Regions from separate parts of the Nonomuraea sp. bgisy101 genome, predicted to be linked through region 1. Evidence: riboswitches for the same ligand, from Rfam matches in the RefSeq annotation. Region 1 holds a riboswitch; each other region holds the start of a gene.
What was found. Region 1 has a riboswitch for cyclic di-AMP ahead of AC3EO4_RS50805 (C40 family peptidase). Riboswitches for the same ligand answer to the same signal wherever they lie in the genome.
Positions count from the first base shown of each region.

Region 2: another riboswitch for cyclic di-AMP. It lies ahead of AC3EO4_RS51050 (CHAP domain-containing protein); the one in region 1 lies ahead of AC3EO4_RS50805 (C40 family peptidase).
Region 3: another riboswitch for cyclic di-AMP. It lies ahead of AC3EO4_RS34790 (hypothetical protein); the one in region 1 lies ahead of AC3EO4_RS50805 (C40 family peptidase).
Region 4: another riboswitch for cyclic di-AMP. It lies ahead of AC3EO4_RS23080 (coiled-coil domain-containing protein); the one in region 1 lies ahead of AC3EO4_RS50805 (C40 family peptidase).

Region 1 covers NZ_JBYITD010000052.1:38,979-43,070, reverse strand. Annotated here, with positions in the region: gene AC3EO4_RS50810 (3-isopropylmalate dehydrogenase) at 1-938, opposite strand, end outside; cyclic di-AMP (ydaO/yuaA leader) riboswitch at 1,039-1,183, shown strand; gene AC3EO4_RS50805 (C40 family peptidase) at 1,352-1,840, shown strand; gene AC3EO4_RS50800 (hypothetical protein) at 2,082-2,204, opposite strand; gene serA (phosphoglycerate dehydrogenase) at 2,644-4,092, opposite strand, start outside.
Region 2 covers NZ_JBYITD010000053.1:28,630-32,721, forward strand. Annotated here, with positions in the region: gene AC3EO4_RS51035 (aldo/keto reductase) at 1-361, shown strand, start outside; gene AC3EO4_RS51040 (Gfo/Idh/MocA family protein) at 453-1,412, shown strand; gene AC3EO4_RS51045 (tetratricopeptide repeat protein) at 1,393-1,833, opposite strand; cyclic di-AMP (ydaO/yuaA leader) riboswitch at 1,964-2,098, shown strand; gene AC3EO4_RS51050 (CHAP domain-containing protein) at 2,114-2,821, shown strand; gene AC3EO4_RS51055 (DMT family transporter) at 3,274-4,092, opposite strand, start outside.
Region 3 covers NZ_JBYITD010000022.1:19,066-23,157, forward strand. Annotated here, with positions in the region: gene AC3EO4_RS34770 (roadblock/LC7 domain-containing protein) at 29-403, shown strand; gene AC3EO4_RS34775 (hypothetical protein) at 405-1,211, shown strand; gene AC3EO4_RS34780 (roadblock/LC7 domain-containing protein) at 1,241-1,612, shown strand; gene AC3EO4_RS34785 (hypothetical protein) at 1,636-2,007, shown strand; cyclic di-AMP (ydaO/yuaA leader) riboswitch at 2,325-2,459, shown strand; gene AC3EO4_RS34790 (hypothetical protein) at 2,615-3,463, shown strand; gene AC3EO4_RS34795 (alpha/beta fold hydrolase) at 3,504-4,092, shown strand, end outside.
Region 4 covers NZ_JBYITD010000012.1:25,121-29,212, reverse strand. Annotated here, with positions in the region: gene AC3EO4_RS23085 (cytochrome P450 family protein) at 1-1,124, opposite strand, end outside; gene AC3EO4_RS23080 (coiled-coil domain-containing protein) at 1,201-2,154, opposite strand; cyclic di-AMP (ydaO/yuaA leader) riboswitch at 2,158-2,298, opposite strand; gene galT (galactose-1-phosphate uridylyltransferase) at 2,366-3,427, opposite strand; gene AC3EO4_RS23070 (DeoR/GlpR family DNA-binding transcription regulator) at 3,424-4,092, opposite strand, start outside.

The DNA of each region.
Region 1 (4,092 bases):
GCCGCCTCCTCGGTCAGGCCGAGGTGGTCGAGCATCATGGCGACGGACAGGATGGTGGCGGTCGGGTCGGCCTTGCCCTGGCCCGCGATGTCGGGCGCGCTGCCGTGGACCGGCTCGAACATGCTGGGCGCGGTCCTGTCGGGGTTGATGTTGCCGCTGGCTGCCAGGCCGATGCCGCCGGCGATGGCGGCGCCGATGTCGGTGATGATGTCGCCGAACAGGTTGTCGGTGACGATCACGTCGAAGCGCTCCGGCTGGTTGACGAAGAACATCGAGGCGGCGTCGACGTGCTGGTACTCGGTGGTGACGTCGGGGAAGTCCGCGGCGACCCGGTTGAGGGTGCGCATCCAGAGGTCGCCCGCGTAGGCGAGCACGTTGGTCTTGTGGACCAGCGTGAGCTTCTTGCGGGGACGCTCGGCGGCCTTGGCGAAGGCGTAGCGGATCACACGCTCGACGCCGAAGGCGGTGTTGAGGGAGTCCTGGGTGGCGACCTCGTGCGGGGTGCCGCGACGCAGGACGCCGCCGGCGCCGGCGTAGAGGCTCTCCGTGCCCTCGCGGACGACGATCATGTCGATGTCCTCGGGGCGGGTGTCGGCCAGCGGGGTCTCCACGCCGGGGAAGAGCTTCACCGGGCGCAGGTTGACGTAGTGGTCGAGCTCGAAGCGGAGTCGGAGCAGCAGGTCGCGCTCGAGGATCCCCGGCGGGACGCTCGGGTCGCCGATCGCGCCGAGCAGGATGGCGTCGTAGCCGCGCAGTTCCTGCAGGGTTTCGTCGGTGAGGGTCTCACCGGTGGCGTTGTAACGGGTGGCACCCAGATCGTAGTGAGTGGTGTCGATCTTGGCGCCGACCGCCTCCAGGACCTTGAGCCCTTCGGCGACGACCTCGGTGCCGATCCCGTCACCGGGAATGACGGCCAGACGAATGTTGCGCGACTCCATGGCCGGTACCTTACCGGGTCGTCTCGGCTGTCGAACACCGCATCTCATTTTCCGGACACGGCGTTTTGTCGGGTTTGCGGTCTTTTGACCCTTTCGTTAGAGTCCCTGCCAGCCTAATCCGCTGCGACGTTCGCACGGAGCCGGGGACCCATTCCCCCTTGGGGCGAATCGGCACCCCCATGCCGTAGGGCGGCTTCCACGCCCGAGCCCGTCAGCTAACCCGGTCGGCCCCGTGGAAGGACATTCCCCTGTCTCGCATCGTCACGGCCGCCGTCCTCGGTGGCCTCCTCGCCGCAGGATCAGCCGCCGCCGCCTCCCCCGCGTCGGCCACCCCCATCCAGGTCGAGACCCTGAAGAGCCAGTCGGTCCAACCTGACGACACCAAGCCCGTACAGGGCGACCCCGCTCGCACGATGACCATCACCGGAGCGGACATCAAGAAGGCCCAGCTCAAGCAGATACCCAAGCCCGCATGGCAGATCGCACTGAAGTTCGCGATGTCCAAACGGGGCACCCCGTACGTCTGGGGCGGCACCAGCCCGAGCGGCTATGACTGCTCGGGACTGATGCTGAGGGCCTACGAGAAGGCGGGGATCGAGCTTCCCCGCGTGGCACGCGACCAGTACCAGGCATTCGACAAGAAGATCAAGTGGGAGAACCTGAAGCCCGGCGACCTGGTCTTCTTCAGCAACCTCGGGCACGTCGGGATGATCTCCAAGGACGGCTACATGGTGCACGCGCCGCGCAGCGGCGACGTGGTGAAGGAGGAGAAGCTCAGCCCGTGGCGCCGCCAGGCGTTCGTCGGCGCGGTACGGCCTGACCCGAAGGGCGTGGCGCAGTCCCGGCGACTGGTCGAGGTGAAGACCGAGGCGGCCCCCATGTCGCTGCGGGCCACCTTCTAGGCCCGGGCCGCCGAACTCGCGGGAGGTTCCAGCACTCCGGCCCCACGACTGGCACGGAGACACAAGGACTCCCTGGCGCTGTCGCATGACGGAGAACACCGTCAGCGGCCGCGAAAGACGTGAAGATCCGAAGGCTCCCGGAGACACCCCGTTCCGCGGAGCCTTCCGGAGGCTCATGCGCGTTCGAAGGTGGGTGGGTTCACCCCGGTGGAGCAGGGGGAACTCCACCGGGTGGCCCCGTTCAGCGGGGGGAGGGGGAGCCGCCGTTGTCCCTGCGGTCCAGCGCGGTCTGGACGGCCTCCGCCGCCTCCTCGTCGTGATCTTCGGCGCGGTTCCATGGATACATGTCGTACACGTGACTCATCTCTTTTCGCGGACGCGAGTGGATCGGACGTCGGATCCCGGTCGCGAATCCGACCGGGCCTGGTCTCGTGCGGTCCGGATCACGGACCGGACGGAGGGGGCTTAAGGCCGACACGACGCCGCTCACCGCGACGGGTGGCCGACCTGCCCTAACAGGCCCCGTCGCGGCTGGTAAGAATGACGAGTACCCAGCGCATCCATTCCAAAGTACCTGGCACGGCCCCGGCTGTCTCGTAGGACGTCCGAATATCTCACTATTTGAGACGCCGTTGCGGTGGCGCGCGAGCGCTCACGAGGAGCGTCCCCTGGACGGAGGGCGGCCGGTGGCCACGGAGGCGCGTGGCACGGCGTGCCGTACGGCGCAGGGAACCGGGAGATGACGGCAAGAAGAACGCCCTCCCGCGCCACAGGGCGGGAGGGCGTCGTGACGCGAGCGGCCGTCAGTCGGTGAGGTCCACCGAGCGCCCGCTGTCGGCGCCGATCTCGCCCACGATCTGGTCCACCACGTCGGCGGGGATCGCCGAGTCGACGGTCAGCGCGATCAGCGCCTTGCCGCCCTTGACGTCCCGCGCCACCTGCATGGAGGCGATGTTGATGCCCTTCTCGCCCAGCAGGTGACCCACGACGCCGACGATGCCCGGCCGGTCGGTGTAGGTGAAGAAGGCCAGATGGTCGGTCGGCTCGATCTCCATCTCGTAGCCGTTGACCTCGACGATCTTGGTGACCTGGCGCGGCCCCGAGAGCGTGCCCGACACCGAGACGGTCCGGCCGTCGGCCAGCACGCCGCGGACGCCGACGACGTTGCGCCAGTCGGGGCTCTCCGAGCTGGTGACCAGCTCGACGGTCAGCCCGCGCTCCTTGGCCAGCAGCGGCGCGTTCACGTAGGTCACCGCGTCCTCGATGACGTCGGTGAAGACGCCCTTGAGCGCGGCCAGCTCCAGCACCCGCACGTCCTGCGAGGCGATCTCGCCGCGCACCTCGATGTCGAGCTTGGTGGCGGTCTCACCGGCGAGCGCGGTGAACACGCGGCCCAGCTTCTCGGCGAGCGGCAGGCCGGGCTTGACTTCCTCGGCGACCACGCCGCCCTGGACGTTGACCGCGTCGGGAACGAACTCGCCGGCGAGGGCGAGCTTGACGCTGCGCGCGACCTGCGTGCCCGCCTTCTCCTGCGCCTCGTGCGTGGAGGCGCCGAGGTGCGGGGTGGCGACGACCTGGTCCAGCTCGAACAGCGGGCTGTCGGTGCAGGGCTCCTTGGCGAACACGTCGAGGCCCGCGCCCGCCACGCGGCCCTCCTTGATCGCGGAGTACAGCGCGGCCTCGTCGACGATGCCGCCGCGGGCCACGTTGATGATCCGCACCGACGGCTTGACCTCGTGCAGTTCCTTGTCGCCGATGAGGCCGATGGTCTCCTTCGACTTCGGCAGGTGCACGGTCAGGAAGTCGGCCGTCCTGATGACCTCGTCGAGGCCGGCCAGCCTGACGCCCATGGCCGCGGCGCGGGCCGGAGGCAGGTAGGGGTCATAGGCGATCAGCTCGACACCGAACGGCTGCAGCCGCTGCGCGACGAGCTGGCCGATCTTGCCGAGACCCAGGATGCCGACGATCTTCTCGTCGAGCTCGACGCCGGTGTACTTGGACCGCTTCCACTCACCGTTCTTGAGCGCGGCGTGAGCCTGCGCGGTGTTGCGCGCGCTGGCCAGGATGAGCGCGATCGTCTGTTCTGCGGCACTGGTGATGTTGGAGGTGGGCGCGTTCACGACCATGACCCCGGCCTTCGTCGCCGCCTCGACGTCGACGTTGTCGAGGCCGACACCGGCCCGGGCGACGACGCGCAGCTTGGGCGCCGCGGCGATGGCCTCGGCGTCCACCTGGGTGGCGGAGCGGACGAT
Region 2 (4,092 bases), on a different contig from region 1:
GATCAACCAGATCGAGCTGCACCCCCACTTCCCTCAGGCGGAGCTGCGCGCCTTTCACGAGGCCAACGGCATCCTGACAGAGGCGTGGAGCCCGCTCGGCCAGGGCAGGGGGCTGCTCGACGACCCCGCGCTGGCCACGCTGGGCCACAAGCACGGCAAGTCGCCAGCCCAGATCGTGCTGCGCTGGCACATCCAGCTCGGCAACGTGGTGATCCCCAAGTCGGTCACCCCCTCGCGGATCAGGGAGAACATCGACGTGTTCGACTTCACCCTCGACGCCGAGGACATGGCGGCGATCGGCGCGCTGAACAGGGGCACGCGCCTCGGTCCCGACCCCGCCACCTTCGACTGGATGGGCTGACCCGCCCGTCGGCCACGGCCTGCGCCCCGGGCGCGGGCCGTACGCGTGTCCGGGGTGATGGGAAGATCGATCACCGATAGAGAGGACTCTCATGCGTGACTTGGGTTGGGGAATCGCGGCCACGGGCGGGATCGCCAGGACGGTCGGCGCGGTCATCGCCGCGGAGCCCGGCATGCGGGTCGCCGCCGTGGGCTCCCGCGACCAGGGCAGGGCCGCCGAGCTGGCGGCGACGCTGGGGGCCGAGTCGGCCTACGGCTCCTACGCGCAGCTGTGCCAGGACCCGGCGGTGGACGTGGTCTATGTGGCCACCCCGCACGCCCAGCACCTGGAGGTGGCCGAGGCGGCCATCGCGGCGGGCAAGGCCGTGCTGTGTGAGAAACCTCTCACGGCGAGCCTGGCCGACGCCGAGCGGATGGTGGACCTGGCCAGGCAGGCTGGCGTGTTCCTCATGGAAGCGATGTGGATGCGCTTCAACCCGCTGATCAGAGGGCTGCTGACCGAGGAGCGGTTCGGGGCGCTGCGCTCTGTGCAGGCGTCGTTCGGGTTCGTCATGCCGTACGAGGAGCGGCATCGGCTGTGGGATCCCGCGCTGGGCGGCGGAGTCCTGCTGGACCTGGGGATCTACCCGTTCGGGCTGGCGCAGCTGCTGCTCGGCGAGCCGGCTGAGACGCATCTCACAGGATCGCTCGGTCCCTCGGGCGTCGACGCCGAGGTGGGGGCGCTGCTGACCTACGAGGGCGGGGCGCGGGCGCTGCTCGACACGTCCCTGCTCAGCCCGCTGGCCAACACCGCGACCGTGGTCGGGACGGAGCTGCGGGCCGACATCGCCGCGCCGTTCTGGGCGCCGCAGCGGATCCTGCTCTCAGGGCCCGGCGTCGAGCCCGAGGAACTCGTCCTTGACCCGGCCATGAACGGCTACGCCGAAGAGGTGCGCGAGGTACGGCTGGCACTGGCCGAGGGCAGGACGGAGAGCGCGATCATGCCGTTGGAGGAGAGCCTGGCGATGATGCGGATGCTGGAGGACGCGCGGATCAGGCTAGGCGCTCGCTAGCGCGGGCGGCGGCCTCCTCGTGCCCCGACCCCGCGGCCATGAGGAAGTGGGCCCGGGCCCGCTCCGGCCTGCCCTCCCTGTCCTCGAGCAGGCCCAGGTTGAACATGGCGCGCGGGGCCGCTTCCGGGTGGCCCGATTCGACAGCCTTGGTGTACCACCGGCGCGCGACCTCGGTGTTGCCGCAGCAGTCCTCCAGGACGCCGAGGTTGAACTGCGCCCTGGGTGTGGCGGCCCTGCCGTACCAGTGGCGAGCCTCGTCGAGATGGCCGCTCTCGTCCTCGATCAGCGCCAGGTTGAAGGCCGCCCGCTGGGCGGCCGCGGGATGACCCGATTCGATCGCCAGGAGATACCATCGCCGGGCTTCGTCCGGACGGTGTCCGTCTTCCCGCAGCCCCCTGTTGAACAGGTCCTGTGGCGACATGTCCTGACCGTAGATGATCGACGGACCTTTATCAATTTGTAAGCTACTTGCCTCATGTATTACCTTAGGCTCACTCAAGGCATAAACCGGGCAATCCGGACATTGCCAGACATTGCAATCATCACAGGTTCACCTGTGACCGCTGAATCCGCACCACGCGGAACCGGGGACCCAATCTCTCTGGGGTGAATCGGCACATCGTGCCGTAGGGCAGCTTCGCGTCCGAACCCGTCAGCTAACCCGGTAAGCGGCAGGAAGCTAGCAAGGAGTTCCCCTTCACATGGCAAAGCACAGCCGTAGCCGTGCCCCCAAGCTCAACTACGCGCATGCCGCGCTGGGCGCAGTCGTCATCGCCGGCGCGCTCGTACCCACCCAGATCGCTCAGGCCGACAAGCTCCCGCTTGCCGACAGCCCCCGGGTAGCCGCCCTCGCAGGCGCGCCCAAGGAGGACGCGGCCAGGGTCAGCGCCGCCGGCAAGGCTCAGACGAAGGCCATGCCGAGCGCTGCCGCGGTTCTGGCCGAGGCCAAGAAGCAGATCGGTATCAAGGAGAACGCCGCGGGCGGCGGCACCAAGTTCCAGAACTGGTACGTCAACTCGCAGCGCGCCAGGGAGACCGTCGCCAGGGACGGCGGCAGCGTCACCGCCTACGCCAACGCCGCGTGGTGCGCGATGTTCGTCTCCTGGGTCGGCGAGCAGACCGGCGCCCGTCCGCAGGTCGGCTGGGACGCCTACACCGTGGCTCACGCCAAGTGGTTCAAGGCCAACAAGCGCTGGGGCCAGACCCCCAAGCCCGGAGCGGTCGTCTTCTTCTCCTGGAGCGGCAGCAAGAGCCTCGACGACATCAACCACGTCGGTTTCGTCGAGAAGGGCAACGGCGACGGCACGATCTCCACGATCGAGGGCAACACCGGCAACGGCGTCGTCGAGCAGCGCGTCCGTCCCACGTCGCAGGTCGTCGGCTACGGCTACCCCACCTACTCGGGCTGACGATTCCGCCGCACTCCCCCGGCCCTGTTGCCAGGTCGGCCCGATGATCGAACCACGACTCATCGGGCACGTCTCCTGGTAACGGGGGCCCACCACGGGACCCGGGGCGGCCGCCGTCAGGGCCCTCGCCACGCGGGGCGCCTCGGCTCTCCCGCTTTCCAGCGGCGGGCCCCCTCCCCCCACCGCACGTGCCGTGTCCTCCCCCGGCCTTCCCCCCCGACGACACGCGTCCGGTCGCGGCGGGTCCAGGACACCTTCCCCTCCCGTCTCCGGCTGCCCCTGACCGGCGTCTCCGGCCAGGTCCCCCCTCCGTCGAACCCCTTTCGATGCGGTCCAGCGGCGCGCCGCGTCCGTCGCGGCCACCGCGTCGCCGATCCAGGCGTCCCGGCGCTCACGAGCGTCGAGTCAAAGGACCGTCGAGCCAGAGGAACGTCACGCCAGAGGACATCGCGTCAGAGGAAAACGGCGCGGCCGAACCGGGTCTCAGCCGGTCTTCCCCCTGTGGTGGGCAGCCGGACGACCCTGAGCACGCCGATGAGGATCAGGGCGAACCCGACGACCTGGCCGAGCGGCGGCCATGTGCCGCGTGCCGCGTAGACGTAGGCGAACCCGGCCACGGTCTCGACGTTGATGAGCATGCCCGCGGCCGTGGGCGACAGCCGGGCCGAGGCGACGTTCCACAGGCCCGTGGCCGCCCACGACACCACGACACCCAGCACGAGCACGGCGACGACGAACGCGGCCAGGTCCGGACTCTCCCCGGACGGGCCGGAATCGGGCGACAGTTCGCCCGACAGCGCGGCCACAGGAAGGCCGGCCAGCGTGACGACCCCCGTGCCGAGGCCGATCACCGTGGACCAGCCCCCGCCCGGCACCTCGGGGTGGCGGCTCAGGAAGCGCGCGTTGGCCAGCCCGTACCAGGTCCACAGGAGGACGGCGCCCACGGCGGCCAGCAGGCCGAGCACCTTCAGCCCGAGCGGCCGGTCCTCGGTGGGGGCGGCCCCACCCAGCTCCAGCGCGTTCACCACGGTCAGGCCGATCGCCACGAGCGTCACCGGCATGACGAGCGAGCGCCACCGGTAGGCCCCCGACAGCGCGTTGCCGAGCAGTGCCACTGTGACGGGGATGCAGCCGATCACGATGTCGGTGACCGGCGCGCCGACCAGCTCGATGCCGACGACGAGCAGCAGGTAGTACAGGACGTTGCCCGTCAGCGCGAACGCCAGGGCCACTCGCCAGTGCCGCCGCAGCAGGCGCCACAGAACACGCCC
Region 3 (4,092 bases), on a different contig from region 1:
CGGTCAGCGCGATGGTGAGGGAGGGTTCGTGCTGGGACTCGATGACTGCCTGGCCGAGGTCATGGCCATACCCGGCGCCCTCGACGCGATGGTGGTCGACCACATCAGCGGCATGGCGGTGGCCGCGAGTGGAAGCGAGGGCCTCGACGTCGAACGGTCGGCGGCGGCGCTGAGCGAGGCGCTGCGCCACACGACGGACGGGCTCGCCCAGAGCTCCCCGGATGGAACGATCCGCGTCGACGAGATGCTCGTCACCACTGACAAGGGCCACCACCTGGTGCGCCACCTGGTGTCGCCGTTCGAGGGGCCGCTGGTCCTCTACGTGCGGCTGGACAAGGAGCGAGCCAACCTCGCCCTTGCCCGCTACCGACTGCAGGCCATCTCAGGACAGTTGACCAAGTGACATGCCGGTACTGGACACGCTGCTCGCCGGGCTGGCGAGGCAACGCTCGACGGGCGCCCTGCGGGTGGGGCGGGCGGGCACGATCTTCATGGACGCCGGACGGGTCACCTACATGGAGTGCGCGGACACACCGAGGGCCGAGGACGTGCTGATCGCCAGCGGCAGGGTCTCGGCTCCCGCGCTGCGCAGGGCCCAGCGAGAGGGCGGCGGCGCGCGCCTGGTCGAGGACGGCATGGTCACCAAGGGCGAGCTGCAGCACTGCGTGCTCGGCGCGGTGCTCGACGCGGCCTACTTCCTGTTGCCCGTCACCGGGACCAGGCCCAAGTTCCGGCCGGGGGAGCGGCACTGGCTGGGCTCCCACTGGTACTTCGAGGTCGAGGAGATCGTCCGCGAGTGCGGGCGGAGGAGGGCTCAGTTGACGGGGATCTGGCCGTCGGCCGACGTGGACACAGCGCCCGTGGCACCGGTCAGGCGGCTGCCCGGCCATCGCGTCGTGCTGAACGACCTGCAGTGGGAGATCCTCGTCCACGCCGACCGCGCGGCCACCCCACTGGAACTGGCGATGAAGCTCGGCAGACCCGGTTACGCGACGCTGCTGGCCGTACGCCGCCTTGCCGCGGCGGGGCTGCTCGCACGTTCGGAGGGCATGCCGCCGCCGCTGCCCAGGCGGCTCGGCCGGGACGAGGAGTCGCGGCCGCGGCCCGACCCCGACGCTCCTGCCCTGCCACTCGGGCCCGTGGTGACCGCGGACCCGACCGACATCAACCTGCTGATCCGGCTGAAGAAGGCGCTGGAGGAGCTGTCGTGAGGTTCCCCTCACTCAGAAGGAGGCCACCGGTGGAGCTGCGGGACGAGGTGCTGAGAGAGATGGTGCTCCTGCGTGAACGCACTCCCGACGTCAGCGGGAGCATCGCCTGCAGCGTGGACGGGCTGACCATCGCCAGCGACCTGACGGGCGGCAACGTCGAGCAGACGGCGGCGCTCTCGGCGGCCCTCCTCGCGCTCAGCAAGCGCATGGCCATCCTGGCAGGCAAGGGCGCCCTGGAGGAAACCCTCATCTCGGGCACCGCGGGCTTCGCCGCCTTCTACGCGGCCGGCCCCACGATCGTCCTCACAGTCCTGGCCGACCCTGGCACCAACCTGGGGCTGCTGCGGCTGGAGGGTCGCAAGACGGCGGCGAGTGTTGCCGCCATCGCATCGCGAAAGTGACTCACATCCACACGGAGGAACGCATGGCGAGCATGGACGTCTCCCTCAAGGAGATGATGGCGATCGACGGCGCTCTCGGCGCCGTCGTGGTCGACTACGGCAGCGGCATGGCCCTGGGCGCCCTCGGCGGCTCCAAGGACCTGGACCTGCAGGTGGCCGCCGCGGGCAACACCGAGGTCGTCAAGGCCAAGATGCGCACGATGGACTCCCTCGGCCTCAAGGACACCATCGAGGACATTCTCATCACGCTGACCGGCCAGTACCACATCATCAGGCCGATGACCGGCAGGGGCGGCAAGGGACTGTTCCTTTACCTCGCGCTGGACCGCGGCAGGGCGAACCTGGCGATGGCGCGGCACCAGCTGCGCTCGATCGAGGAGAAGCTCGAGGTCTGACGGACCGCGCCCCGTGTCCGCGGCGCGGCGGACACGGGGCGTGCCGTACGGCCTGGGCCGCGCCCCTCGCGCCGTGCCGAATCCGGCGTTCGACCATGACTCTTCCATGATTTTTGACTTCTGATCGATTTACCATGCCGGACCCCGTGAAACCCGTTGTTTCGCAGGGGTTTTCGTGTCTTCTGGGCCTGTCGATTCGTGACGATAAAAGGTAGATCTTCTTTCCGATTCATGGCTTTGCTTTTGCCTTTGGGGTGGTTTGCGCCTAGAGTCCATTGCGTTACCGACCGGTGACGTGCCCTTCACAAGGAAGAGCAGGCTGGTCGGCGCCGAATCCCGCGAACGCGGGAACCGGGGACCCATCTCTTTGGGGTGAATCCGGCCCAGTGCCGGTAGGGCATCTCCACGCCCGAACCCGTCAGCTAACCCGGTAGGCGAGATGGAGAGGACCACACTCGTGTACTACCACCCCCCAAACTGAGCGGCGCTTTCCCCCGCTTCTTCGCGCTCTCCTTTGCGTAGCGACTGTTAGGCCCATGCCCGGCTACGCCTTTGCCTGATCTTCATTCGAGCGCGGACTGCCCATTCCCTCGCACAAAGGACTTTCATGACCCGCCGCTTTGGCATGCGCGTTTCCGCCCTGCTCGTCACCACCGCCCTCGCCGTAGGCACCGGTGCCGCCGCCGCTCTCGCCGAGCCCTCTGGGCCCGACATCAGCCAGGTCACCCAGCAGCGGACCCTCCTCCAGGGGTCCACCACCGCCTCCTACTACTGGGACGACGCCTCCGGCCGCGCCGGTGACACCGGCCTGCCCGCCAGTGGCATTCCGATGCGCAAGGGTCTGATCGCCAGCCCGAGCTGGCCCCTCATGACCGAGGGCTACGTCGTCTACAAGGGCAAGAAGGCCCCCTTCTTCGTCGGCGACCGCGGTCCCGGCAACCCCTCGAACAACGGCATCATGCTCGACCTCGACGCCAAGACCTTCGCCGAGCTCACCGGCGGCAGGTTCAACTCCGACACGCTGGGCGTGGACGGCATCGGCGGCGAGGGGCACATCAAGATCCAGTACGTCATCACCAAGTGGGGCAACGGCGTGGGCAAGAAGAACCACCCCGTCGCCTTCTCCACCGGTGCGTGGAGCCGTAAGGACAGGAACCCGGCCAAGCCGCCGGTCGACCTCCTCGCCCTCGCCAAGGCGAAGAAGGCCGAGGAGGCCAAGAAGGCCGAGGCCAAGCGGATCGCCGCGGTGAAGGCCGAGGAAGAGGCGCAGGGCGGCGCGTCCGTCCAGCCCGCCTCGTTCGACACGGGCGCCGCCACCACCACCGCCGCCCGTACCGAGACCACGGACGAGAACGGCCACACCGGTACCGCTCTCGCCCTCATCGGCGGTCTGGCGATCGTCGGTGGCGTCGGCTACCTGGGCCGCGGCCACCTGCGCAAGGTCGTCTCCCGCTAGGCCTTGCCGCCGCGCGAAACAGAATGGGATTCTGTTTCGCGTGACGCTCAAGGCGCATGCCAACGGTATCGAGATCGCCTACGACACCTTCGGCACCCCCCGTGACAGGCCCCTCCTGCTGATCATGGGACTCGGATCCCAGCTGGTCCACTGGGACGACGAGTTCTGCGAACTGCTCGCCGGGAGGGGCCACCACGTCGTCAGGTACGACAACCGCGACGTGGGGCTCTCCACCCATTTCTCCGAGGCGGGCGTGCCCGACCTCACCCCGGGCGCGGCGGCGCCCTACCTGCTGAGCGACATGGCCGACGACGCGGCCGGCCTGATGGACGCCCTCGGCTGGCCCGCGGCCCACGTGCTGGGCGTCTCGATGGGCGGCATGATCGCTCAGGCGCTCGCCATCGCGCATCCCGGCAGGGTGCTCACGCTCACCTCCATCATGTCGACCCCCAGCCCCGACGCGGGGCCGCCCACCCCCGAGGCGACGGCCGCGCTGTTCTCCGCTCCCGCTCCCGACCGGCAGGCCGCGATCGAGCGGGCCCTGGAGGTCTGGACGGTGATCGGCTCACCCGGTTACGAGCTCGACCGCGAGCGGATCGCGAAGCTCGCGGGCCTGGCCTACGACCGCG
Region 4 (4,092 bases), on a different contig from region 1:
AGCCCGCTGAAGGCCACCTCGCCCTCCTGGCGGGCCAGGGCCGCTCCCAGGCAGTAGTGCAGGCCGTGTCCGAAGCCCACGTGGACCTCGCGCCTGCTGTCGGGCTCCCGGGCGATGTCGAGCCTGTCGGGGTCGCCGAACCTGCGCGGATCGCCGTTCGCGCTGACGATCAGCGCCATCACGGGCTCGCCTCGCCTGACCACCGTGCCGCCGACCTCGACGTCCTCGGCGGCGTAGCGCATGCGCGTGCCGTGGACGGGTCCGCACCAGCGCATGAGCTCATGGACGGCGCGCGGCACCAGCGACGGCTCCGCGCGGAGTCTGGCGAGCTGGTCGGGATGGGTGAGCAGGGCGGCGGCGCCGTTCCCGATCAGGTGGGCGGTGGTCTCGTGGCCCGCGAGGACGAGCGTGAGCACCATGGTGATCAGCTCGGTGTCGGTGAAGCGGTCGCCGTCCTCGTCGTGGGCTCTGATCAGCCCGGTGAGCAGGTCGTCGGCGGGCTCGGCGCGGCGACGGGGGATGAGGTCGCGGATGTACTCGACGACGCCGACGAGCGGCTCGGCGAGGGCGCCGGGCTCCATCGTCGTCATGCGAGCGCCCCAGACCCTCCACTGGGCGCGGTCGGCCTCAGGGATGCCGACGAGCTCGCAGATGACGGTGATGGGAAGCGGGTAGGCGTACTCCTCGACGAGGTCGACCACGCGGTCGGTCGGCAGCGCGTCGAGGAGCTCGGCGCTGATCTCCTCCACCCTGGGCCGCAGTTCCGTCACCCGCCTGGCGGTGAAGGCGCGCGAGACCAGCCTGCGCAGCCTGAGGTGGTCGTCGCCGTCGAGATCGAGGATCCCGTCGGTGAGGTAGCGGGCGTATTCGGGCGGGACGCCTCTGGCCTGTGTCAGCTTCTCCCGCATGTCGGTGACCTCGGCGCCGGGCACGTTGCCGGGGTCGTTGACGAAGCGGTGGTCGCTCAGCACGGACTTGACGTCGTCGTACCGGGTGACCAGCCAGATCGGGGTGTCCTGCCCGGGGAAGGAGGCGCGGAGGACGGGCGCCTCCTCCCTGAGCTGGGCGAAACCCCTGTACGGATCGGTCAGCAGGCCGGGGTCCATCAGGTTGACGGTCTTCATGAGCGCCTCTCGTGACCGGAAGGATGAATCTGGTCATCGAGTCAAACGTACGCTCGCCGCCGACCCCCTGCAAGGATCAGTTCATCGAGATGTGCACGTGGTCGTAGTGGTTGGCGGTGATGCTGCCTCGGTCGGACATCGCCCGCCAGCCGCTGCCGCTGTTGATGCGCTGCCGCCAGATCACGTACTTGATGCCCAGGCGGCTCTGGTTCTTCATCGCCCACGCGGCGACCTGGTCGCCGAGCGTCCTGTTGGCGGCCGTCGGAGTGGCGCCGCCCGAGCTCATCATGAAGTCGCAGGCGCGCCCGAGCGGATGCTCTCCGCTGCCGCCCGACCGGTAGCAGCCCACCTCGAACGGCAGCGCGAACGACTTCTTGATCGTGTCGCGCATGAGCCTGGTCCGCGGCGTGATGTTCTCCGAGCCTGTGGGCAGCTCGGGCGCCCAGCTTCCGTCGCTCTTGCGCCCCGGACCCGTCGGCACGAGGCCCTGCAGCTTCTTCTCGATGTCCTTGATCATGCCCTCGGCCTCCTTCCGGTCGTCGGCGACCTGGTCGGCCTCCGTCTTGATCCGGTCGGCGAGCGCGATCGCGTCGGTGGCGGCCTGCTTCTTGGTGTCGCGGGCCGCGGCGACGCTCTTGACCACGGCATCCTGCTCGGCGCTCATCTGCTCGAGCAGCGCGGCGGTGTTGAGGTCGGGGGTGTAGAGCAGCATCGGCAGGTCGGGGGTGCTGGCCTGGTAGCGCATCTCGGTGATCTTGGAGGCCTCGGCTTCGGCCTTGGCCAGCGTCTGCTCGGCCGTCGCCAGCCGCTTCTTCGCCGTCTTGGCGGCCTTCCGGGCCTCGGCGAGCGAGACCCGCTTGGCGTTGTAGCGCTCGATGAGCTTGTCGACCTTGGTGTTGAGCTCCTTCAACTCGGCGCGCAACGTGGGCTCGGACGGCTTGGGGGCAGCCGAGGCCGCCGTCGCGGAACCGATGATGAGGGACAGCGCGGCAAGAGCACCGCATGCGAAACGAGACGTGGGGGACGCCACGAACGATCCTCTCCGTCTGCCGGCCGGGTTAGCTGACGGGTTCGGGCGGGAGATGCGGCCCTACCACAGACGTGGATTCACCCCAGGTTCTTGGTGGGTCCCCGGCTCCCGGGCGACGCGCCCGGGATTAGGCATGTAACGGCTGTGAAAGCCGACGAAAAGGGATGTTAGTAGTAAACCAGCGGTAATGCGACCTAAATCGGACACCAAGTCAGTGATCTACCTGAGTGCGCAGAAGCCGCGCGGCCTCCTCCGGCAGCACGTCGTTGACGAACGCCCCCATCGCCGACTCCGAGCCCGCGAGGTATTTCAGCTTCTCCGGGGCTCTGCGGATGCTGAACAGCTCCATGTGGAGATAGGCCAGGTCACGACCCTGCCGCACGGGGGCCTGATGCCAGGCGGCGACGTACGGCATGACCACGCCGAACAGGCCGTCGAGCGCTCTCAGCACACGGGTGTAGACGGGACCGAAGGCGGCGCGCTCCTCCTGGGTGAGGGCGGCCAGGTCGGGCACCTGGCGGTGCGGGTAGAGGTGGACCTCGAACGGGTAGCGGGCGGCGGCCGGCACGAACGCGGTCCACAGCTCGTTGCCGGCGACCACACGCTCGCCCGCGCGCTCCGCGGCGAGCACGTCGGCGAACAGGTTCGGCCGGCCCGCCGCGGCCGCCAGGTGCCGGCGGGTGCGCGGGGTCACGTACGGGTAGGCGTAGATCTGGCCGTGGGGGTGGGCCAGCGTGATGCCGATCTCGGCGCCCCTGTTCTCGAAGCAGAACACCTGCTCCACACCGGGGATCGCCGACAGCTCGGCCGTGCGGTCGGCCCATGCCTCCATGACCAGCTCCACCTGCTCGTCGGAGAGGGCGGAGAAGGAGGAGTCGTGGTCGGAGGTGAAGCAGACCACCTCGCAGCGCCCGACGCCAGGGCGCACCTCGCTCAGGCCGCCTGGATCGGTGTAGGAGCCCAGGTTGGTGGAGAAGCTGGGGAACCTGTTCTCGAAGACGACCACGTCGTAGTCCGGCGCGGGGATCTCGGTCGGCATCCCGGGCCTGGTCGGGCACAGCGGGCACTCGTTGGCCGGAGGCAGGAAGGTGCGGGTCTGCCGGTGGCCCGCCATCGCCACCCACTCCTCGGTGAGCGGGTCGTAGCGCAGCTCGGAGGCGACCGGCCTGGGCGGCAGCTCGCGCTCGTCGATCGCGCTCCTGTCGGCGTCGTCGCGCCGATCGAAGTAGATCAGCTCCCGGCCGTCGGCCATGTGCGCGATGGTGCGCTTCACTTCGTTTCCTCCGCGATGATCAGTTCTCCCGCCCGCTCGGCCAGCTCCGCGCGGGCCTCCTCCGGCAGGTTCGCGTCGCTGATGACGACGTCGGCCTCCGACAGCTCAGCGATCGTGCTGATGCCGACCGTGCCCCACTTGGTGTGGTCGGCGGGGACCACCAGGCGGTGGGCGGAGGCCACCAGCTCCCTGTCGGTCTCCGACTCCAGCAGGTTCGGGGTGGTGAACCCCGCTCTCGTGCTCATGCCGTGCACGCCGAGGAAGAGCGTGTCCACGTGCAACCGCCTGATCGCCGCGACGGCGACGGGCCCGACGAGGGCGTCGGAGGGCGTGCGGACGCCGCCGGTCAGCACGACCGTGCGGTCGGCGCGCGGGCTGCGGTGGAAGACGTCGGCCACGGGGATGGAGTTGGTGATGACGGTCAGGTCCGGCACATCGACCAGGTGGTGGGCCAGCGTCCATGTGGTCGTGCCCGCCGACAGGGCGACGGCCGTGCCGGGACGGACGAGCGTGGCGGCCCTGCGGGCGATCGCGTCCTTCTCCGGCTGCTGGCGCATCGACTTGGCGGCGAAGCCGGGCTCCTCGGTGGAGCCTGGGCCGTTGATCGTGGCGCCGCCGTGGACCTTCTCCAGCAGGCCTCGCTCGGCGAGCGCCTCCAGATCCCT